2 linked regions of the Arachidicoccus terrestris genome follow. The protein of the gene in region 1 interacts with the protein of each later gene in a pairwise test. Links are inferred from orthologs where the notes say so. Each region holds a gene or a part of one and is shown in the gene's direction. Other genes may lie near its edges.

Region 1 (6,963 bases):
TTACTTCAGGTTTTACAGGCACTTCCGATGGAGCAACCTCGCCGTTTTTGTTTAGCGCTGGCTGCCCACCACAGCCAGACAAGTTTTTAACTTTTCCCGAATAAATCCTGGCGGGCAAAGGTAACGCTTCTTTCCATTCCCCACAAACTGCACAGTTATTGGAGGAAGGAAAGGCCGCTTAACTTAACAAACCGCCGGCCATTCCGCCCGCCGCCCGGTTATAGATTTTGGAGCAACTGCTTCCGGTCCGTCAATTTGAACTATTAATGACATCAGCAGTTAAAAACTGCCCATTTTTCTTTTTCGCCGGGCCAAAATTCCCAAAAAACACAGACATTTTCCTGGTAAAAAAAGACTCCCCGGGTATGAAATAATCTTTAAAAAATAGCAAAAAATCCGGCGGTGATCCTATTGATACAAGGTATTTCTTTTTGCACATAAGTTTGGGGATAAAATCTCCAATTTACTGTATAAAGCCAAAAAATAGTGGATAACTTTATAATATTTGTGCATATTCTTAGGAAAACTGTTAATATCTTTGTGCATTGGGTATGTAAAAATAATCAACTAAACAAAGTTTTTTGGCAATCCCAGCCTTCCTATATTCGCTCATCATAAAAGGTCATTTTAAATTTTTGTAACTAAATTGTTACCAAATTGCGATGACAAGACGGGAGGGTGATATTCCCTAGCAGAAAAGACAACATATACTTAAATTACTTTATATAAATGGACAATTTATCGAATATTAACCGCAAGGTCGGCCGTAAAAAGCCGTCTACCGACATCAATACAATGATGTATGGCAAGGTGCCCCCACAGGCAAGAGATCTGGAAGAAGCCATTTTAGGTGCGGTCATGCTGGAGAAGGCGGCTTTCGATAATGTCATTGAGATTATTCGGGCAGAATGCTTCTATGTTGATGCCCATCAGCGTATTTTTAAGGCCTGTGAAAAGCTGGCACAAAAGAATATGCCAATTGACATGCTGACCGTTGTGGAGGAACTCAAGGCCAGCGAGGAGCTGGACTTGGTTGGCGGTGCCTTTTATGTTTCCAAACTGACGATGTCAGTGAGCTCGTCTGCCAATATCGAGACCCATGCCCGTATCCTGTTGGAAAAGTTCATTCAACGCAAACTCATAGAAATCAGTGGTGAAATTATCACAGAAGCCTATGTAGAGAGTACAGATGTTTTCAACTTATTAGATGATGCGGAGCAAAAGATCTTCAATATCACCAATAATTACCTGAAGAAAAATTATGATGATATCGGAGATGCGCTGGCCAAAGCATTGGAACGCATTGATAAGCTACGGTTACAGACCAATGAGATTTCCGGAGTTCCTAGCGGCTTTGCCAGTCTGGATAAAGTGACCTACGGCTGGCAGCCCAGTGACCTGATTATTCTGGCGGCACGTCCCGCCGTGGGTAAGACAGCTTTTGCCCTGAACCTGATCCGCAATGCGGCTATGCACCCGACTAATCCGGTACCGGTCGCCTTCTTCTCTTTGGAAATGAGCTCGGCGCAATTAGTTCAGCGTGTACTCTCCGCCCAAAGTGAAATTAAACTGGAAAAGATATCCAGAGGTAATCTGGAGGAATATGAATACAAACAGCTGCAGGCTAAAGGAATAAAACCGCTGGAAACGGCACCTATCTTTATCGACGATACAGCCGCACTAAACATCTTTGAGTTCCGCGCCAAGGCGCGCAGACTAGTCAATAAAAATAAAGTCGGGCTGATCGTCATCGACTATTTGCAGCTGATGAGTGGTTCAGGAGACCGAAACTCCAACCGTGAGCAGGAGATCAGTACCATTTCCAGAAATCTGAAAGTATTGGCCAAGGAATTGATGATTCCTATTATTGCCCTCTCACAGTTAAGCCGTGCAGTGGAATCCAGGAAAGAAAGCAAGATCCCCCAATTGAGTGACCTTAGAGAATCGGGGGCGATCGAGCAGGATGCTGATATGGTGATGTTTATATACCGTCCTGATTATTACGAGATCAATAGTAATGAACATGGTGAATCTATTGAAGGAGAAACGTTGATTAAGATCGCCAAACACCGTAACGGTTCCCTGGAAACCATCAAACTCAGGGCTCGGCTTGATATCCAGAAATTTGAGGACGCAGGAGACAACGGCTTTAATCCGGGTAGTTGGCAGGCATTGCCGGCCGGAGGGCCAGGCGGTCCTGGAGATGGTGGCGCAGCCGGTAGTGGCGACGCGCAGCTTTTCATCAGCCGGCCAAGCAAAATGAATGAAGGTGAATTTGACGACGGCTTTGATGCCCCTCCGTTTTAGCTGCAATTCAACATTTTATTAAATGTATTTTTTAGAAAACATTATAAGATACCTGGCCTTACGTTAAAGCTACTATAGAAATATCCCTTAACTTCGAGGGATATTTTTTGTATATTACTTCATTTAATTATAAACCCACTGTACACATGAATCTGCGTTTTGGAAAAAATTTATTTAGGATGCTGTCGGTGTTCATGGCAGGCCTTGCAGCCGGCAGCACTCAATTTGCCAGCGCCCAACGCATCGATACTTTGATTAATAATTACGGTGCTAAATACCCACAAGAAAGAATCCATCTGCATTTTGACCGGCACAATTATGCGCCTAAAGATGATATCTGGTTTAAAGCCTACCTTGTATCGGGCATAATGCCCGATCAACTAAGTAAGACACTTTATGTAGACTTCAGTGATGAGACTGGTAAAATACTGGCCCATGACGCCTACCCTATAGCAAATGGAGCCACCAGGGGGCAGTTTTCGGTTCCCGATAGTATTCGTGGAAATCTGATACACGTGAGAGCTTATACAAAATGGATGCTCAACTTTGACACATCATTTTTGTTTAATCAAGACCTGACTGTAATTCAACCGGCCTCCAAACGCATCAAAGGCGAACCACCAGCGACAGTGGCCAAGTTATATTTTTTCCCCGAAGGAGGCGATCTGATAGCAGGTCTGAACACCCGTGTCGCGTTTATGGCCGAGAATCAGTACGGTCAACCGGTGAAAGTTGCCGGCGTGGTCAAAGATGGCGACGGCAAGGAAGTCGCTACCATCAAACCCGAACATGATGGCATGGGCAGTTTTCACATCCTGGCTAATGCAGATGCCACCTATACCGCTACCTGGACAGATGACAAAGGCGAAAGCCATACCACCTCGTTACCAAAAGTTAAACCCAGTGGAGCTTCTATTGTTGCCAAACCCACTCTAGGCTCTACTTTATTTGCCGTTCAACGTACCGAGAATGCACCGGAAAATTTTAAAACCCTGCATATCGTTGCTACTACCTATCAGCAATTGGTCTATATGGCCAATGTATCATTGAAGGACAAATCTATGGTCAGTGGTGCCATACCTACTGCAGCCTTCCCCAGTGGCATATTGCAGATTACCTTATTTGATCAGGCATGGAAGCCTGTTTCAGAAAGGATCGTATTTGTAAACAACGGTGAGGCTGAGTTTCATCCGGAAGTGGGGTTCTCGAAACTGAGTTTTGATAAAAGGGGACAAAATGAAATTGTGGTAAATGTACCGGATTCTGTTCCCGCCAATCTTTCTGTATCAGTCACAGACGCAACGGTCGGCGCTGACAGCTCCAGCAACCTGATCTCCCGGATGCTACTGACTTCCCAAATCAAAGGCCGCGTTTTCCACCCGTTTTATTACTTCTCTGACACAACGGATGCAATCCGTCAACAGCTTGATCTGGTCATGCTGACACATGGATGGAGAAGGTATAACTGGGATCGACTCATGCAACATGAAGACCCAAAAATCACATATCCAGCCGATACCAATTACCTGACTTTCTCGGGCAAGGTTTATGGCGCCTCTCCCGCTCAAATCGCTGCCAGCGGCACACTAGTTGCCATCACAAAATCCAAGCAAGATACGGCCGGAAGATTTATCATGGTGCCTTTAGAGCGCGATGGTTCATTCAACGATCACAATACCATCTTTTTTGATTCTCTGCAAGTCTATTACAAATTTGCAGGTAAGAAAAATACCATGGAACGAACCGCGACCATCAATTTTATGCCGGATAGGCTTAAATCACCCGGCGAGGTAAAAATGGATATCAATGATATTATTAAGGCCCGGGTTTACGATACCACTGGACTTGCCGCCAGCAGACGGCTCTATGATCAATATTGGGCGGCCACCCATATGGAAACCAACCTGGAAGATGTAAAGGTGACGACAAAAGCCAAGTCGCCGGAAGAAAAACTCAATGATAAATACACCAGCGGGCTATTCAAAAGCGATAATGGCTACACATTTGACGTGATGAATGATATCGCAGCGCAGGGTTCATTTAATATCTTTAGTTATTTGCAGGGCCGGGTAGCCGGGTTGCAGATAAGCAACGCGCAGAGTGGCACCCCAAGTATGACCTGGAGAGGCAGCTCTCCGTCACTTTTTCTGGATGAAATGCCGATCAGTGATGCCAGCCAGCTTTCCAATATCAGTATGAATGATATTGCTATGGTGAAGGTATTCAGACCTCCCTTTATGGGCGGGTTCGGGGGTAGCCCGGGAGGCGCCATTGCCGTCTATACCCGTAAAGGCGGCGATGTACAGAGAGAAAAAGGCGAAGGTATGCCGCATAAAACGATTGCCGGTTACTCTTTAATCAAAGAATTCTATGTACCGGATTACCTAAGCCTCACTCAGGACAGGAGCAAGACAGATGTTCGCTCTACTCTTTACTGGAACCCGCTGATCATGACCACACCCCAGGATCATGAACTGCGTTTTAAGTTCTTCAATAATGATATCACAAAGTCCTACCGGATCATTCTGGAAGGCATGAACAGTGAGGGGCAGTTCACCCATATAGAAAAAGTGATCCAATAGCCTATAAAAATAATTTATAATATAAACTGCCGTCCCATCCCGTGTTCGGCAGTTTTTTTATATTCCAGGTTCATCCTCGTAGAAATAACGAAAATTTATTAAGGAGAAATGCCAGAATTAGATTGATTTTCATTAACTTGTTCATACATTTTTTTAAACCTTAAAACCCGATTAAAATTATGAGTGAACAAAATAATCAGCAGGAGGAAAAGAGCTTCTTTGATAAAGCTAAAGAAGGCCTGTCTCATTTAAAGGACAAGGCTGAAGAAACCTGGGAAAACATTGAAGATAAAGCTGAGGATATTTGGGATGCTACCAAAGAAAAGGCCGGCGATGCCATGGATGCCGTTAAGGAAAAAACTGCTGGTCTCGGTGACAAAGCTGAAGACGCCTGGGAAAATTTAAAAGATAAGACCCAGGAAACAGCAGAGAACCTGAAAAGCAAAATTAATGGCACCGAAGCTGAAGCGGCTGCCAAAGCCAGCGATGTAGTAGCAGACGCAGCCAGCAAAGCCAGTGACGCTGCTAATGCAGCGGCAGATGCCGCCAAAAACGCAGCTGATAACGCCGGCAAAACCTCCCCTTCTGCCTGACTTATCGGTTAGTACATGAGCATAAACCTGCTACAGGGTAAAAAAAGCAGCTATTTTCAGACCAGATTTGAAAATAGCTGCTTTTTTAAGAGAAGTAAACCAACATTAGAATTATGCTCAGTGGGCTTGCTTTATTGGTCTTTCGGGCGATCAGATGGCGCCGTACCAAAATCCTTATTAGGTGTTGCCCCCATGGTGAATTCCAACGTACCTCCACTAATGATATCCTTATAGGTAATGTAAGATTTAGCATAAGGCTTCCCGTTGAGTTTTACGGCCTGAATATAAATATTTTTACCAGTCAGTTCACGTGCAATTACAGTAAAGCTCTTGCCACCACCCACATCAACTGTGGCCTTGTCAAAAAATGGTGTGCCAAAGACAAATATGCCGTTTGCCGGGTTGACCTGATAGAAGCCCAGCGATGAAAGGACGTACCAGCCACTCATTTCTCCACAGTCATCATTACCGCAAAGCCCGTCTGGTTTGTCTGTATAGAATTTTGTAGCGATCTCGTTTACTTTTTCCGCGGCCTTCCAGGGCTGTCCGGCATAATCATAGAGATAAGGTACATGATGCTCAGGTTCATTTCCTTGTGCATACATACCAATCAGTCCAGAGATATCCGGAGAGGCTTCAGCGCCCATATCGCCCTTTACAATAAACAAACTGTCGAGTTTCTTGGCAAATGCAGCATCTCCGCCAAACAGACCGATCAGACCATGTACATCCTGTGGCACCAGCCAAATATACTGCCAGGCATTTCCTTCTGTATAATCGTTCTCTCTGTGTACAGACTGGAACGGGTTAAACGGCGTTCTAAAATGACCATCAGACATGACACCCCGCATAAATCCAGTGGTTGAATCAAAATACCTCTTATAATACTGGGCTCTTTTTGAAAACGTATCATAAATATCCTGCTTGCCCAGCTTTTTAGCGGCTAGCGCAATACTACCATCATCCACAGCATATTCCAGCGCTTTGGATACCGCCTCATTTTCCTTATCCGCAGGGATATATCCCAGCTTCTTAAGATAGTTCAGTCCAAATTCATCAGTATTGGCCGTTTTGACCAAAGCCTCCATTGCTAAATCAGTATCAAATCCGTCAATCCCTTTAACGATCGCATCTGCAATCACAGGGGCTGCACTATAACCGACCATGCAATTGGTTTCATTGCCCATCAGGTGCCATACCGGCAATTTTCCCTGTTGCTGATAAATGGCCAGCATGGATTTTACAAAATCCACGACCCGATCCCTTTCAATTAAAGTATAGAGTGGATTTAACGCTCTGTAAGTATCCCATAAAGAGAAAACAGAATAATTCTGAAAGTCAGCTTTCTCATATACTTTCTTATCAGTACCCCGGTAACTGCCGTCATGATCGTTAAATAAAGCCGGATCGATCATAGAATGATATAGAGCTGTATAAAAAACCCGCTTCTTGGCAGTATCAGGTGTCTCGATCTTTATCTT
Region 2 (17,495 bases), 670 kb from region 1 along the record:
AACGGCGGTAAATTAATCAAATTTTAAATGAAGGGACTCATCAGGATTTTGCAGATTTTATACACGGTCTATGCCATGTTAATGTTTAGCCTGTTAATGCTGTTTGTCATTCCTTTTGCCTTAATCACTGCCTTATTAGATAATCGCAAAGGAGGTATATTAATTTACGGAGCCTGTAAAGTATGGGCAATATTGTGGTATACACTGCTGGGATTCCGTTATAAGGAATCGTATTTAGGAACACATGACAAAAAAAAGCCCTATATATTTGTGGCCAATCACAGTTCCTATTTGGATATCCCGCAACTCATGCGTTGCATGCATCAACCAGTTCGCGTATTGGGTAAAGCGGAACTATCCAAAATACCGCTCTTTGGCATTATCTATAGGGCTGCAGTGGTCTCTGTCCACCGAGACTCTATACAAAGTAAAGTGGCGAGCATGCTCCGTTTAAGAAAGGTTCTTAAAGAAGGAATCTCTATATTTATATTCCCGGAGGGGGGCTTTAATGAAACTCAACAACCGCTGGCCCGTTTTTATGACGGCGCCTTTAAAATGGCCATTGAAACCCAGACAGCCATCAAACCAATTTTATTTCTGGATACTGCTAACAGAATCCCGCAAAAGAGCCTTTTTAGGATGTCTCCCGGAAAGTGTCGCACTTTATATTTACCGGAAATTGACATCACGGGTTATGACCTGAAGCAGGTAGCTGCGTTAAAAGAAAAAGTTTTTACAGAAATGGAAAAAGCTTTGATCAATTATAAAAAATAATCGTATCTTGTTAGCTGCATTTATATCGGCCTAAATTGGATTATCTTTAAACATAACAGAGACTAGAAACACCAGAAAATGCCAGCTGTTTTAAATATAAGAAGACCTAACGAGAGCCAGGCACGAATGTGGACCCTGTTGATGCAAAAAGCGATTCATGATTGCCCTTTGCAAATGGCAAGATGCAGAACATCCAGAATAAATGTGCGCCAGAGAAGTGATTCTGCATCTGGATTTTTTTAATACTTTTTTATCGCTATTTACCAGATACCCGTTTGTGTAAGCATAGTCACATAGACGACTCTCCTTACACAAACGGGTCGGCAAGTTGTCGACATTGGTAATTTTTTGTACGGCGGGCAAATAGGTATGAGAATTGCATCCGTCAGAGTATTCAAACGGAAAGAGGTGCCAGACAGAAAACCGGCAGCAAGGACGCGAACAGAGGTGTGAAAAGAGGGAAATTAATCTACCTGTAAAATTTGCATGAACAAAATTTATACTTTGATTAAAATAGAGAGAAAAGTAGAGTAGAAGTCCCGTCCGATAAGGGAAAAATCGAATTTATCAATAATTTATTTGGAAGGAATTTAATTAATATTCTATGCACAAAAAAATTAAAAATAAAAACTTTTTTTTTCAACATTATTGTCCCACTTTCGTACACAATTACGGGAATAAGATACGATGATTGTGCAGGAATTTCTGTAATCCTCTACCCCCTTAAAATTGGTAATAACATATAAATACTTTTAAGTAACTATGAATAAAACGGCAGAATCTGTTTGGGCGAACTGTCTTGATATCATCAAGGATATTGTCGAATGGCAGCACTTTAAAACTTGGTTTGAGCCGATTGTTCCTATTGAGCTTAAAGGGAATATTTTGTTGATTCAGGTGCCCAGCAATTTCTTCTATGAATACCTAGAGCAACATTATGTTACATTACTGGCTAAAACGCTGAAAAGACAGTTGGGGAAGGACGCAAAACTGGAATACCGTATCATGATCGATAGTGGCAATACAAACGGTAGAGGACATATGGACCTGGCTTCTACACAAACCAAGTCAGATGTATCCAATACCCTTGAATTGCCCATGCGCATCAACCGCAATAGCGAGCTGAATCCGTTTGCAATTCCGGGTATCAAAAAAATGCAGATCGATCCTCAGCTAAACAGCGAGGACACTTTTGATAAGTTTGTGGAAGGAGACTGTAACAGGGTTGCCAGAAGGGCAGGTAAAACCGTTGCAGAAAAACCGGGCAATAATTCATTCAATCCTTTGTTTATTTATGGAGGCTCCGGTTTGGGGAAAACTCATTTATTGCACGCTATCGGTAATGAAGTAAAACGGCTGCATCACAATAAAGTCGTTTTATATGTAAGTAGTGAGAAGTTTATCAATCAGTTTCAATACCACAGTCGTAATAATCAAATTAATGATTTTATTAATTTCTATCAATTGGTAGATGTATTAATGATTGATGATGTTCAGTTTTTTAATCGGGCTGAAAAGAGCCAGGATGCCTTTTTTGCGATTTTCAATCACCTGCAGCAGAGCGGCAAACAGCTGATTTTGACCTCTGATAAATCCCCGAAAGATCTGGACGGACTACAGGACAGATTGCTGAGCCGTTTCCGCTGGGGATTGAGTGCCGACATTCAAGTGCCGGATTATGAGACCAGAATTGAGATCTTTGAACAGAAAATGCGCGACGAAGGGCTTGTTATGTCACCAGAAGTTGTCAAGTATGTCGCCTATAATATCAATACCAATGTCCGCGAACTGAGGGGAGCCTTAATTTCTCTGTTAGCTCAGTCGTCTCTTAATAAAAGAGAAATTGACATTGATCTGGCCAAAAGGGTACTTAGAAACATTATTAAGACAAGCAACAAGGAGGTAACCATAGATACGATTCAGCGGCTGGTTTGTGAGTATTTTGATGTGCCATATAACAGGTTGCTTGAGAAAACCAGAAAAAGAGAAATTGTCCAGGCCAGGCAGATCACTATGTATCTGTCGAAAAACTTTACCAAAAACTCCCTAAAAACGATAGGGGAGCACTTTGGAGGCAGGGACCATACGACAGTCATTCATAGCTGTCAGACGGTCAAAGATCTGATGGATACAGACAGTATATTTAAGGAAAATGTCCTGGAACTCACCCAGAAAGTTCAACTGGCGTCGATGTAAAAATTTACCGAATAAAATTTGGAAATAAGATCACCACGAATTACTTTTGCCTCCCATTCAACGAATGGAGTTTTCAGCAAAACCGGTGAGGTGGATGAGTGGCTGAAATCAGTAGTTTGCTAAACTGCCGTACGGGTTAAACTGTACCGCGGGTTCGAATCCCGCCCTCACCGCAAGAGTAGGACTCAAGTTGATCTAAAACCGTCTAAATATTAAAATTTAGGCGGTTTTTTAATTTTCCCAATCGTATTTATACCATCCTATCCCATTCCAAAAGGCGCCAATAAGGGATCATGCTGCATTCTTAATCTTCAAGGCTCCGGGTAAGACCAGATAAGCATTATGGTTTGCCACCGAAATACTTTCTATCCAAAGAAAAACGCCCCCCACCGAAATACAGCAAAAATAAAAGCAATAATGTCAATGCAAAATCAGTCCGGTATTCGTGTGCCATGGCCCAAAAACCTTTATGCACCAGAACTGGAATTTTTGTTCTGATGAACGCGACCCCCATAACAACCAGCAAAGGAACGACCGCCAGGCGCGTAAATACGCCCAGCAAGATCAAGATGCCGCAAAAAATCTCAAATATACCCGTGAAGCCGGCCCAAAATTCAGGAGAAACAAAGCCGATCTTCTCAAAGCGGCCTGCCCCCACTATTGCGGGCAAAATAAACTTTTGTACCCCTTCAGAAAGAAAAATTAAACCAACAATCAAACGTGGAATCATTGTTGGAACTGGCGACGTTTGTAAGATTCTATTTTTCATTTTGCATTTTGAAAAGCTGATTCGTAAACGGAGGAGCGGTTGGTATAGTTATTACGTTAAATCCATGGGCCGTTTTTTGATGACAACTATTACAGGTAGCCGTAAGTACTCTATAGTGCTTTACAAATGCTTCCTTGTCCTTATGTAAGATAGCGTTATCCAAATTTTGCAAGGGTTGTTCTATCATATCTATAGAATTCGCTTCAGGCCTGTCAGTACAATATTTTTTAATATCATCCAAACTCTCCCTAATTTCACTCATCTCAAAGTCAGCCAGCTCCCAATTCATATTCTGACCAGCAAACCAGAGTTTATCATGATGGATCTGTATACTACTCATAAATTCACCAAATCCAGGTTTATAACTATTTACCCGTAAGCTGTCTATCTGAGATTGCAAATACGCTGTATTGTCATTTTGCTGATTGCAGGCTGAGAGCCCAACCGCCATCAGCGCCAAGAAAAGACATTTCATATCGCATTAATTTAGCTTAAAGTTAGGACTTCTGCTCCATATTTCCCATTTTGACTTCTTAGAAACACTATTACTGACGCCCAGGCTATATATGCTCAAAACGAACTCATTGTCTACCAAGTATTGGCCATTAGGCTCCCTTATATTTTCCTCTTACAAGTACAAAATCTGCAACTTCAATATATGAGAAAGACTTTCAAAAGGTATGTGTAAAGCCTTCCTACAATTATAAAATTTGCGGATAACGTATAATTTACGAAATTTATCTCCACGCTGAGGAAAAGCTAGAAACTTATAAACTCAAACAAATGAAAATGAATTCATTATGAAAGCACTAAGGCTAATCTCAGGTTATAGACGTGCCGTCAGACAATTCCTTATAAAACAAAGGAATAAAAGCCAGTACTTCAGATTTAACACCGCCAGGCTGTCAGAAAATACAGTCTTAATTCATCAAACTAACTATCATGCAAAATAGCAAAAAATGGACAGAGGAGTTAGAAATATTGGCAATCATTATTTCAAAACACCCCTTAGAGAAAACGATCAAATGGGGGGCAGAGGTTTTCACCTATAACGGGAGAAACGTGGTCAGCTATGGCGGCTTTAAACATCATTTTACATTGTGGTTCTATAATGGCGTCTTCCTTAAGGATAAATACCAGGTATTGATCAACGCACAGGAGGGAAAAACCAAATCATTGCGGCAGTGGCGTTTCACATCAAAAGGCGAAATTAACGAAACGAAAATTTCCGCTTACATAAAGGAAGCCATAGAAATAGAGAAAAAAGGCCTGAAGATTCAACCCGAAAAATTTAAGCCATTGCCCATTCCGGGCCTGCTTCTCAACGAGCTGAAAAAAAACAAAGTGCTGAAGGCCGGATTTGAAATGCTCACCCCGGGCAAGCAAAAGGAATACATTATGTATATCAATGATGCAAAACTGGAACAAACCAAACTGAAACGTCTGGAAAAAATAAAACCGATGATAGAAGAAGGAAAAGGCTTGAACGATAAATATAAATAGAAAGGCCATAATACAGCCTACATCTCACAACTAATTGATAAAATATTCTTCATAAATACGCCAAAATCCTGCAGGCTAGTAGGCTTTCCGAAATCCTAACGGTGTATACCCTGTGTTTACTTTGAAAAATTTACCAAATACAGACTGATCAGAAAACTCTAATTCATTACTCACTTCTGCGACCGTTAATTCCTTTTGTAATAAAAGAACTTTTGCCTCCAAAACAAGTGTCTGAATGATCCATTGACCTGCTGTTTTTCCAGTATGTTTCTTTAAATATTCTGATAAATATTTGGGTGTAACGTGTAACCGTTCCGCAAAGTACTCTACCGCATGCTGCTTTTTAAAATCCTTGGCAAGAATCTGCTTAAAGGACTGTAACAAATTCAGATGAGCCGACTTGGAAAAGGGAGACAGTGCTTCCAATTGATTAAAAATACCATCTAATTCGTGAATCAGGATCAACAAGTGCCCCCTGAGCATCATTGTTTCATGCATATGTTTGCGATATAACAGATGTTCCACTTGTTCAAACTGAGCATGGAACTGTTTATTCTGTTGTGGATTCAATTCGAAAACATGACGTTCATTATTCTCAAAATATCTAAACCTGCTCAAAAAGAAGACATCGGCCAGATTCTGCGTAAAAAAATTCTCAGTAAAAAAAATAACCTTTAGGGTAGGAGCCTTACCGAACGGCTCAAAGCTACGGATAACACTGGGGCCCATGGCCAACACAGTCGGCGCTGTCAATACGGCCCTTTCCAGCCCCGTCTGCAATACCAAACTTCCTTTCTGGAGATAACCCAATCCATAAGTCTCTGTTCTAAAAGGCAACGGATCAAAGAAGATCCTTTCGGATGCTTCAATATAAAAATAGTCCCTCTTGCTGGATATCTGGCCAAAAAAATGCTGAAGGTTTTCCAGTTTATATTGAGGTATATGCTTTCGAGGGTCCATAGAATTATGTTTGAGGAAAGAATCCAGGTCGGTGGCCTTCGGGATCACAGATCGCTCGATGCTAAATTAGGAAAGATTGACGAAACAACAGGCGATATCGTCGATAATAACTACCGGGATAGCTGGAATTTTGCCTTGTGGGAATGAAACTGAAGTTTTGCCAATAGAACATAAATGAACGAACAATGAGTAAGGCCAACGAAACAAAAAGAAAAATACTGCGTTGTGCGGAAAAGCAGTTTTGCGGTTACGGTTATCAGAAGACTACTATCCGCCTCCTGGCAGAAGCGGCTCAAGTTAATGTGGCAGCCATTAATCACTATTATGGCACTAAAGAGCGGTTATATAAATGCATATTTGCCAGGCGACTTTCCCAACTGAACAAGCGATTAAACGCTGTTAAAGCGGATCCTGACATATCGACATTGGCTTATCTAGAATTAATAGCGCATGCCCTGATCAGATTTGAGGCAGGGAAGCAAGACTTCATGAAACTGTTTTTCAGAGAGTTATCCATCTTACCATATTCAGTTTGTAAATTCAGTATACTACGATTTCTCAAGCAGACATTATCCACCATCTCCCATACCGAAACAATCGATAAGCACTGGACAGAATACCGATCAGGAGAGCAGTTTCAATTATACTTTCAACTACTCTATAGTGTACATCCGGCGTTGCGCCATTCAAGCAAGCTGGAACGCTTTCTTTCGATTGAAAGTCATAATAAGTTCCAAGTCATTAGTCAACGTATAAAAGCGGACTGACTTTTTTAACACCACTGAATGTAAAACAAGCGTTCAGGCAAATCATTTATATTATGCATAACCATAAATCAAGTTATCGCGTGCAGAGAAGCATTGCCTTGTTTTTTGGCATTCGTAAACTGCCAGCTTCTCTCAAAATAGTTTTAATTATATTTATTACTGCTATTTTTAATCCATTAAACAACACGTTAAACGCTCAGCAGTATCCGGTTTCTCCAGACACCGCCCAACGAATAAAACTCAAACTGAGAACTGTCATTGAGCGCCTGAAAAATGAAAATCTGAGTATTCAGGCCAGTCGGCAAAGGATATATGCCAGTTCCGCCCTACTGCAAGCCGCGAAGGATAATACCTTACCCCACTTAAATATAAAGGCCAGTTATCAACGGTTTTCCAGGCTTACACTTTATGAGGATGGATTGACAGACGCCCACAGCGTAGATCGCTACCCTGACCAGAACAGCGTCTCTTTGGGAGCAGAGGCTTCATTCAATATTTACAACGGAGGGAAACAAAAATTAAATATTCGTTTCAGCGAGCTACATCGCGATCTGGATATTCTTGGCACACAGCAGTTAACAGGCGATATCACACTTCAGGCAATTTTTCATTATCTAGATATGATTCTGTTAACCCAGCTAGATACCGTACTGCTCGAAGAGGTCAACAGGGCCGGCGTCAGGCTAAAAAATATTCGGGCGTTATACAAAAACCAAGTCGTCACAAAAAGCGATTTGCTAAGGGCTGAAGTGGGGTTATCCTCCAGTAAGCTGTCCCTAAAACAGGCACAAAACGACTTAAAAATCGCCAACCAGCAGTTGAATATATTAATTGGGCTCCCCGATAGCACTATTATTATACCTGTCGAAGAAGATTTCCCGGCTATTATTTCCGATGGTGTGCCCATAACAGCTGATGATCTGTTTTCAGGAACGAATAATGCCTATGGCATTCGCAGATACAATAAAAACATGGAATTGCAGGCAGCCAGAATTCATTTCTCCAAAACTGATTACCTCCCGTCACTGCAATTATACAGTGCATACGGGCTGCAATACCCGAATCAATTATTCACGCCACCGATTGCCAGATGGTATTCCGTGGGTTTTATCGGAATAAGGGCAGGGTATGATATTTCTGCGTTGTTCCACAACAAACACATAGTAAAAGCAGAACAGATAAAACTAATGAGCATAGCGCTTGACAAGGCCAATTTTAAACAGCAACTTTCTGAAAAACTCAAAGCGCTTAACATAAAATATCAGGAATCCAGCGAAAGGATCCAAGTCGCAATACATAGTATACAACAGGCTAATGTCAACCTCAAAATTGTCTCACTTAAATATTTCAATCAACTCGCACTTCTAACAGATTTACTGGAAGCAGATAAGCTATTGGTTACCTCGACTTATGATCTGGTAAAAGCCAAAATGGACCGCAAGCTACTGTATTATAAAATTGGCTACACACTTGGAAAGCTCTAAGGACAATATTCAATATTTGATCCACTTACAATAAAATAATAAGTTATGAAACAAACAAATCATAAAGTTGTGAATTTTTCAATTACTATTGTAACAATAGCAATAATGGTTATCGTGTCGATCTTCCTTTATAGTTTTTTCTCCAAAAGAGTCGCTAGCGAGCAGACAAATGATGCTCAGGTAAGTGCATATATTAACCCTGTATCAGCACGTGCCGGTGGCTATATTCAGTCAATCCGGTTTGAGGAAAATCAGGTTGTAAATAAAGGCGATACGTTATTAATACTTGATGATCGAGAATACAGACTAAAAATCAAGGAAGCAGAAGCTGGTCTTAATAATGCGGAAGCACAGTTAGCGTCGCTCAATGCTGCTATCAAAACAGCAAGGGCAGGAACAGAAGTCAGCAAGGATCATATTGACGCGGCTAAAACACGGCTCTGGCAACAGCAACAGGACATAGACCGGTATAGAAAACTTTTGACCGAAGAAGCAGTTACAGGACAGCAATATGAACAGGTTAAAGCAAAATATGATATAGCCAATAGTGACTACAGTGCCAGCAAAAACGCCCTAGCAACCTCTTTTGCGCAAATCCACGAACTTACCTCTAAATCTGCCATATTGGAAGCGGTCATAAAAGACAAACAGACGCAATTAAAATTCGCTCATTTGAATCTTTCTTACACCGCCATTCTTGCGCCGTACAATGGCAGGGTAGGCAGACGTCAAATCAATGAAGGAATGCAGATAAAACCCGGGCAGCCTTTGGTCAATATCATTCAAGAAGACAATAAATGGATAACAGCCAATTTTAAGGAGACGCAGGTGGCTGGCATGCAAATAGGCCAAGCCGTAAACATCTCCATTGACGGGCTGCCAAACCATCTATTCCATGGCGTCATCGAGTCCATATCCGGAGCTACCGGTTCCAGCTTTTCATTATTGCCTGCTGATAATTCTACGGGGAACTTCGTTAGAATTACCCAGCGTATACCTGTCAAAATACGTTTTACTGACAAGGATCTGCGTAAAGTAAGAGTCGGTATGAATGCCAGCGTCACCATTAAAAAGTAACAAATGAATCATCACAATTCCCCCTATTTCAGAGATTGGCTGCATACAAAAAGCTTTTTCATTATATTGGCATTAGTCGTCATTATGCTCTCAGGGCTGTTCCAATTTGGCATATTTGCATTAAATAAAAATCATGTAATGTCTTATTTCGGTATTGAGCCGGAAGACGTTACTTTCAGCATTCAAATCAGCTACGTTGGCATTTTGGCCTATCTGCCTATTCAGTTTAGACTAATCAGGTATTTTGAGCCGAAGCCATACCTGTTGGTCGTTTTGCTCGTTGCCATTGCTGTTAATTTCATGAGTCTGATCACTACTGATTTTTATATATTTTTAGCTCTGCGATTATTGTCTGGATTTATTGCCTGCTCCATCGTTGGCCGTTCATTAACCATACTATTCGGCCACCTAAAAAAACAATATGCACTGGTTATCGGGTCTACAATCTTTTATGGTTCGGTTTTGGCCAGTGTCGTTATTGTCGGTTTATTTAGTGCGTGGATAGCAGATAATATGCCTTGGCAATGCAGTTACATCTATCTTATATCCTATAATGCTATAACCATACTCGTCATACTCTTAACCCTAAAAGCCAAAGCGGCTTTCAAAAAATATCCGCTCTATCAAATTGACTGGCAAAGTTTTGTATTGTCTATAGCTACATTCTCTGCCTTTGCTTTTCTTTTTATTTATGGTCCAAAATACGATTGGCTGTCGAATGACAAATGTCTTTTTGCCACCATTACTACTGTGGTATGTTTATGCTTATTAGTCGTACGTCAAGGTATGTTAAAAAGACCTTATCTTCATTTGCATGTATTTAAGAGCCGACGTTTTATCCTCGCACTGGCCCTTCTCGGTTTCTACTATGGGATAAAGGACAGTATCAATTTAATTTATGGTTATACCGGAATGGTTCTCCATTGGAATAATCAGGACATTGCGCAGCTGGGCCTGGCCAATGTAAGTGCCATGGTCTTGACTATGGCTTTATCTGCTTATATCTTAACACGGAAGCGTCAATATATGCGGCTGCTTTTTCTGGGTGGGTTTCTTTGCTTATTCATTTTTAATTTTTGGATGTATCTAATCATTGGCCATGATTTATCTTTTCAAGCTCTTATTGGCCCGGTTCTGCTGCAAGGCGCCGCCTCAGGCGGACTTTTTGTCCCCCTGGCAATATTTGCCCTGGAATCCGTTCCTTCCTATACAGGATTTACCGGCATTACTTTAGCTGCTGTGGCAAGATTTATCGGCCTTCTAAATGCTTCAGCCGGCTTTTATGGTTTGCAGCAATTTTATAGCCAATCATATAATACCAATTTTTTAAATCATTTCACGCCTATAGACCACCTTTACAACAGCCAGCTGGCAAAGATATCTTCCATGCTGACCTCAAAAGGGTATTTTGCAGACCAGGCAATGGGATTGTCCCATCTATTCTTACACCGGGATATGTCCATCCAGAGCCTTCTTTTAACGGATAGGGCCATTTTTAAAATACTGGCTTTTACCATTGGTGTACTATTGATGGTCATGCTTGCATGCAGATTAGGCAAATGGCTGACACTTTATGTCAGAAATCAGCCGTCAAGGCCTCTACAGGCGTAACACTAATAAAAGGCGATATCTTGACATGAGCCGCTAAGGCATGTTAATGAAGCTTATGCACAAATAGGAACGCATATTGGAGGGAAGGGAATATTCACAATTAACTGATTGAAAAGAAAATAATTGAGCCCTACAGCAAAGACAATTGAGCTCTTCAGCAAAGTTGATATAAAGCCTTCTTCTTAATTTTGCCAGTGAACATAGCAGAAAACTACAGAAATGGCAACAACAAATATTTTCAAAAGGTTAAAAAATGGAGAGCGGATCAACGGTGATGACCAGGATGGCTATAAACTAAGGGAGACATCCTCTGCTACCAGGAAATTACTTCTCAAAATGAATAACGCAGAGAAACCAACCGAGGTGAGACGTTATTTAAGCCTGATCACAGAAACCAAAATAGATGAAAGTATAGTCATTTTCCCGCCTTTGTATATCAATTAGGGGAAAAACATCCTCTATTGCTAAAAATGTCTTTATCAATATTTTGGCTGACTTTCTTAGATCTGGGTGACACCCCGGTGAGGTAGTTGCTATCCCTGAAAACCTAGAACATTGGCATGGAGCGACTTCAACAGACAAAATGGTGCATATTGCCATTACCAATTATCAGGGAGAAGATCAGGCCACTTGGCTAAAAAAAGTTACCAATCAGCAATACAGATAAGCCCATCAACTATAGGATGAAAACTATAAAGTAATCGAAAAATCAGACAAAGCATTATAGAACAGTTTAGATGATTTTTAAATTCCGTAAATTCACTTTTCAAAAACTAGAATAATTAAATTCAAATAACATGAGCACATTTACTGTAAAAGCATTTGGCACCAGGGCATCCGAAGCAAATTTGGAGCAAATGCAAATCGATAGGAGGGAAGTCACAGCCAAAGACATTGAGATAGACATTTTGTTTTGCGGCGTTTGTCACTCTGATCTACATACGGCACGCAATGAATGGGGCGGCACGATTTACCCAAACGTTCCGGGCCACGAAATAGTAGGTAGGGTAACCAAAATAGGTGAAGGGGTTTCCAAATATAAAATAGGAGATCTGGTAGGCGTCGGTTGTATGGTCGATAGCTGCCGGGAATGTGAGAGCTGTAAAGAAGGGCTAGAGCAATATTGTGAAAAAGGCAACATTCAGACATATAATGGTCATGACAAACACCTAAATCATCAAACTTTCGGAGGCTATTCGGAACGCGTTGTGGTAGATGAAGATTTCGTATTGAAGATTCCTGAGAATCTCGATCTTGCGGCAACTGCTCCCTTATTGTGTGCTGGTATAACGACTTATTCGCCATTAAGGCACTGGAAGGTTGGGCCTGGCAAAAACGTCGGCATCGTCGGTATTGGCGGTTTGGGACATATGGGCGTCAAGATCGCAAAGGCAATGGGTGCACATGTAGTTGTCATAACAACCTCCTCTTCCAAAACAGAAGACGCCAAACGCCTGGGTGCCGATGAGGTCATTCTATCTACAGACGGGCAACAAATGAAAGAAAATGCGGGAAAACTGCATTTTATTCTGGATTGTGTATCTGCTCAGCACGATATCAATGCATATTTGAGTTTATTGAAAAGAGACGGGGCGCTTACTCTTGTCGGTGCGCCAGAACATCCATTGCCAGTAGCCGCTTTTAGCTTACTCGTAAGCCGCAAAAGCCTTTCCGGGTCGGCAATAGGCGGCATTGCGGAGACCCAGGAAATGCTTGATTTTTGCGGCAAGCATAACATCACTTCTGATATAGAGTTAATCCGAATGCAAGATATTAATAAGGCCTATGAGCGGCTTTTAAAAAGCGATGTAAAATACCGCTTCGTTATTGACATGGCCAGTCTGAAAGGAAAATAACACTAATAAAAGCGGGCTGCCATTCAGGTATCCCGCTTTTATTTCCAGCAATAAAGTTCTGATTCACCGTAAATGAGCAAACTATGCGCCCTCGAGCTCAAGGAGGCCTATAATCTATTGACACAATCCATCACCACATCCACAATTTCATCGCAATGAATCAGGTTGAATTCGAAAAGCTCATCTGCGGCATAGACTTTAGAGATCTCTTTTCTAAGCATGGCCTTGGCCCTGTTTAACCTGACTTTTACATTCGACTCGCTGATATTTAGCAGATGTGCAGTTTCTAGCACATTCAATCCGTTAATTTCCCGAAGAGAAAAAACCATTCTGTAATCATAAGGTATTTTCAGAAGGGCTGCTTCTATGATATGCCCTAACTCTCTTTGCTGGATAAATGCATTCGTATCATTATTTGTGTCCTTAAGCATAGAAGCGCTATTATGGTCGAGGTCTAATTCACATTCCTTGATAAAACTTAACTTATTTTTCTTTCGGTAACAATTGTTCAACATAATTCGGATAATCCATGTCTTAAAACTGGAGCGTTGTTCAAATTTTGAAAGATTTTTATAGGCACTGATAAAGGTTTCCTGCATCAGGTCCTTTGTATCTTCCAACCCATAATTGTAGGTTCGCCCTACTTTATACAGCGCTGCGTTAAACCGTCTGACGATGATTTCAAATAACGCCTTCTCTCCCTGTAAGATTCTTTCTATAATTTCCTGATCAGCGTAACTCCGAGTATCTGCCATGATTTATTCCGTAATTTTAGATATCCTAGCCATAGCAAAAGCCGAGATTGCCATAACGAGGTCCCTGACAGCGACGTCAATATAACTTAAACTCGCCAGCAAAGTTAAAGCAATTAATGCTAACCATGCTGCCACAATATAACCTCCAATTTGCGCCTTTTTGAGTACAATGAGACCTGCAATTATTTCAATGATACCGACGATCATCATGAAGGTATGTGCTGAAAACGGGATTATACTGGCAATTGTAGGATTAAGATAATTTTCCCAGTCTGTCAGCAGATTTGTAAACTTATCTGCACCGGCTACAATAGGTACAATGACAAAAGTAAATTTCAAAAGCTTGAAGATCGGCTCTAGTGGCGCTTGTTCATTTTGATTATTCATTAAATTAAATTTTAGTTTATACCCAATTAGAGTCCGCAAAGAGCAAGAAGGTTACAATACAATCTAAACTCCTGGTCTGCAATAGATTGCCGACTGTGAATTCGTTTAAATTATTCCCGTAAAAGAGGATGGAATACAGCATTATGGCAACTTTCCCTGTTGGTTTTTACTGTTTTGACGCACATTTCTGATTTCAAATTCCGACAGAAAGAAAATCAAGGAAAGATATGCTTTACAATCAGATATAATAATGGAAAGAACCTGATCTACTCGATGACTGACGCTTACCGGTTCTTGCGGGACAGTAACATAGGCTCCGGAATACCCAAGAACCTGCAATCCTTAAAATCCAATTGCAGCAAACGCTTTAATTCAATGAAAAAAACGCTAAGCCATAGAAAAAGGCATAGATCAGATAAACTTACTGACGGACATAATTAGCATAAAGCCTAAATTCTGCACTGTCCTTAAAATAGGCAGTACTAATCCTTAAAGTGTCTCGATCAAGTTTAAAGTAAACCGAAGGGCGGTATACCGCGTCCAAGACCAGAGAAGAAGAGTGATACAAAATGCTATCATAACTCTGCATTCTGCCAAAACCGTTAATGGCTTCTCCGTGCCCCACTGTAAAATCACCCCGATCTGCAGAGTCCTGGTGATTAATAACAATAAAATGCATATCTGCCGTGTAAATTAAGGTATCACTGTAAAGATTAGCATGCAGACCGCTACTCATCATTGTAACTTCCAGGCCAGGGATATCACTAAGCGCCCATTTGCCGATAATATTCTTGGCAACTGGATCTACCGGCATAACCGGGTGTTCATTCTTGGAGCAGGCACCCATAATAAAAATGGCCGCAGCGAACAAAAGTAAAATTTTTCTCATCATCAAAAGTTTTGAATTGAACGGAATTCAAATTATAAACGCTACACATATGTCAATAGAAATGCAATTTTCGAATAAAGATGTGTAATATCGCACTTATGTTTTAGATTAGATATTGATCATAAAAACAGAGCAAATAAATGTATATATATACAACTTAACAGATATAAAAAAAATAATACTTATTAACCTATGTACAAAAAGAGAATGGAGTTAAAAGAATCATGTATAAAGATAATTTTTGAGCGCTGATTTCTGTCCGGAAACTATGGATCTGATCTTAATAGTAAAGTTTGCTTCATATATAAAACCATCTGATTCATATGGTATATAATAACCCAAGTTTATTATGCACACCTGTTGATTTCTTTAATTAGAAAATTTGCTGTGAATCATGAACTTTGACTTTGTTCTGAAAAATCAGTTCAATCCCTTAGTCATCTGTTATTTTGTTTTGCATCATAATCTGAATGATACAGGAAGCTTATTCACACTTAAATTCTTAATAATATGGGACTTTTTGATAAAAGAGTAGCGTATAAGCCTTTTGAGTATCCGGAAATACTTAAATTCACGCAGGCGATCAATACTTCATTTTGGGTACACTCTGAAGTAGATTTTACGGCAGATACCCAGGATTTTCATTCAAACCTGAATGAAGCGGAAAAGCATGCAATCAGAAACAGTCTGCTTTCTATCGCACAAATTGAAGTAGCAGTAAAATCGTTCTGGGGCAATCTTTATCATCATTTCCCAAAACCAGAGATCAACGGTCTGGGGTCCACTTTTGCAGAATGTGAATTCAGGCACTCAGAGGCCTATTCCAGGTTGCTGGAAGTTTTAGGATACACCAATCATTTTGAGAACCTGCTTCGCGTACCGGTGATGCGGGAACGTATTGCCTATCTGTCTGAAGCCTTGGAGACAGCCAGTTCTGATAACAAAAAGGAATACGCCACCTCTTTGATTATGTTCAGTATCCTGATCGAAAATGTCAGCCTGTTCAGTCAGTTTGCAGTCATCCTGGCCTTTACCCGCTTTAAAGGATTGATGAAAAACGTAAGTAACATTATTGCCTGGACTTCGGTAGATGAACAGGTCCATGCCAATGCCGGTATTTACCTGGTTAATCAGCTTAGAGAAGAATATCCGGACATTTTCACAGATGCAACAATAGAGCATGTCAGTAATCTGGTCAGGAAATCTATTGAAACCGAAGAAAGAATCCTGGACTGGATCTTTAGTGAAGGAGAGATAGAGATCATCAACAAGCATGACCTTGCTAACTTCATGAAGAAAAGAGCGGATGAAAGCCTGGTTAAAATCGGCATCCCCGCTATTTTTAATGTCACTGCTGAAGAAATTGCCCCAATGGTCTGGTTTGAAGAAGAAGTGTTCTCCAACACGCTGGATGACTTTTTTGCAAAACGCCCCGTAGATTATACAAAACATGACAAGAGCATATCAGCAAATGATCTGTTCTAATTAAACCGAAGAATTCACAACATATTTGTGTACACATAAAATCGAATGCACATGACCAATTTATTTGAAGCAGCCACGCTGAGTGCCGAGCCAAGGCCGGCCTTAATTCAGAACTATGAACATGAAAAGCTCTGGTGGAAAAATGAGGAAAGTGAGCGGATACTCAATAGCGGTTATCTGCTAAAAGGAGAGACTGTAGAAGGAGCTATTGAAAGGATTTGTTCAGCTGTTGCCCAGCGACTGTACAAGCCCGAACTTAAGGATGCCTTCAAGGAGATTGTAGAAAGAGGATGGATGAGTCTGAGTTCACCGATCTGGGCCAATATGGGTACAGAAAGAGGTCTTCCGATCTCTTGCTTTAATGTGCATATTCCGGATAATATCGAAGGAATCACGCATAAGCTGGGTGAAGTGATCATGCAGACAAAATTAGGAGGCGGCACCTCCGCCTATTTTGGCACCCTGCGTGAAAGAGGCAGTTCAATTACCGACAATGGTAAAAGTACCGGTGCAGTGAGCTTTATGCGCCTTTTTGATACAGCGATGGACACTATTTCTCAGGGCGGTGTTCGCAGAGGCGCTTTTGCTGCCTATATGGACATCGACCATGGTGATATCGAAGAGTTCCTCTCTATCAAAGATATCGGGCATCCAATCCAGAACCTGTTTTTCGGCGTCTGTATTCCAGATTACTGGATGCAGGAAATGATTGACGGTGATACCAAGAAAAGGGAAATATGGGCCAAAGTTCTGGAAAGTCGTCAGCAAAAAGGGTTGCCTTATCTGTTTTTCTCTGATAATGTCAATAAAAACAGACCACAGGTATATAAAGATAAAGACCTCACGATTCACGCGTCGAATCTTTGTTCAGAGATCATGTTACCTTCTACGGAAGATGAATCCTTTATCTGTTGCCTGGCTTCTATGAACCTGGAACTCTATGATGAATGGAAAGATACAGATGCTGTTAAGCTGGCTGTAT

What was found.
Region 2: the proteins of dnaB (region 1) and dnaA interact in binary tests that used the Escherichia coli proteins (3 or more experiments, as listed by UniProt). The link is inferred for Arachidicoccus terrestris from one-to-one orthologs.

Annotation. Positions count from the first base shown.
Region 1 is NZ_CP083387.1:3,640,481-3,647,443, reverse strand. What follows is about bases 80-3,018. They hold dnaB (replicative DNA helicase), read left to right. Parts: upstream 80-729; coding sequence 730-2,307; downstream 2,308-3,018. Other genes in these bases: K9M52_RS14145 (TonB-dependent receptor plug domain-containing protein), read left to right, coding at 2,454-3,018. Also shown: more of K9M52_RS14145, read left to right, coding at 3,019-4,889; K9M52_RS14140 (hypothetical protein), read left to right, coding at 5,069-5,482; K9M52_RS14135 (GH92 family glycosyl hydrolase), read right to left, coding at 5,614-6,963. UniProt on the Escherichia coli protein: The main replicative DNA helicase, it participates in initiation and elongation during chromosome replication. Travels ahead of the DNA replisome, separating dsDNA into templates for DNA synthesis.
Region 2 is NZ_CP083387.1:4,301,355-4,318,849, reverse strand. The notes cover bases 856-3,753. They hold dnaA (chromosomal replication initiator protein DnaA), read left to right. Parts: upstream 856-1,536; coding sequence 1,537-2,970; downstream 2,971-3,753. Other genes in these bases: K9M52_RS16845 (hypothetical protein), read right to left, coding at 3,729-3,753; K9M52_RS16850 (DoxX family protein), read right to left, coding at 3,311-3,739. Also shown: K9M52_RS16865 (lysophospholipid acyltransferase family protein), read left to right, coding at 28-774; more of K9M52_RS16845, read right to left, coding at 3,754-4,214; K9M52_RS16840 (YdeI/OmpD-associated family protein), read left to right, coding at 4,682-5,242; K9M52_RS16835 (helix-turn-helix domain-containing protein), read right to left, coding at 5,318-6,202; K9M52_RS16830 (hypothetical protein), read left to right, coding at 6,209-6,349; K9M52_RS16825 (TetR/AcrR family transcriptional regulator), read left to right, coding at 6,388-6,969; K9M52_RS16820 (TolC family protein), read left to right, coding at 7,023-8,453; K9M52_RS16815 (HlyD family secretion protein), read left to right, coding at 8,499-9,530; K9M52_RS16810 (MFS transporter), read left to right, coding at 9,534-11,141; K9M52_RS16805 (hypothetical protein), read left to right, coding at 11,361-11,585; K9M52_RS16800 (NAD(P)-dependent alcohol dehydrogenase), read left to right, coding at 11,939-12,997; K9M52_RS16795 (sigma-70 family RNA polymerase sigma factor), read right to left, coding at 13,105-13,752; K9M52_RS16790 (hypothetical protein), read right to left, coding at 13,756-14,139; K9M52_RS16785 (hypothetical protein), read right to left, coding at 14,561-15,031; K9M52_RS16780 (ribonucleotide-diphosphate reductase subunit beta), read left to right, coding at 15,539-16,513; K9M52_RS16775 (ribonucleoside-diphosphate reductase subunit alpha), read left to right, coding at 16,565-17,495. UniProt on the Escherichia coli protein: Plays an essential in the initiation and regulation of chromosomal replication. Binds in an ATP-dependent fashion to the origin of replication (oriC) to initiate formation of the DNA replication initiation complex once per cell cycle.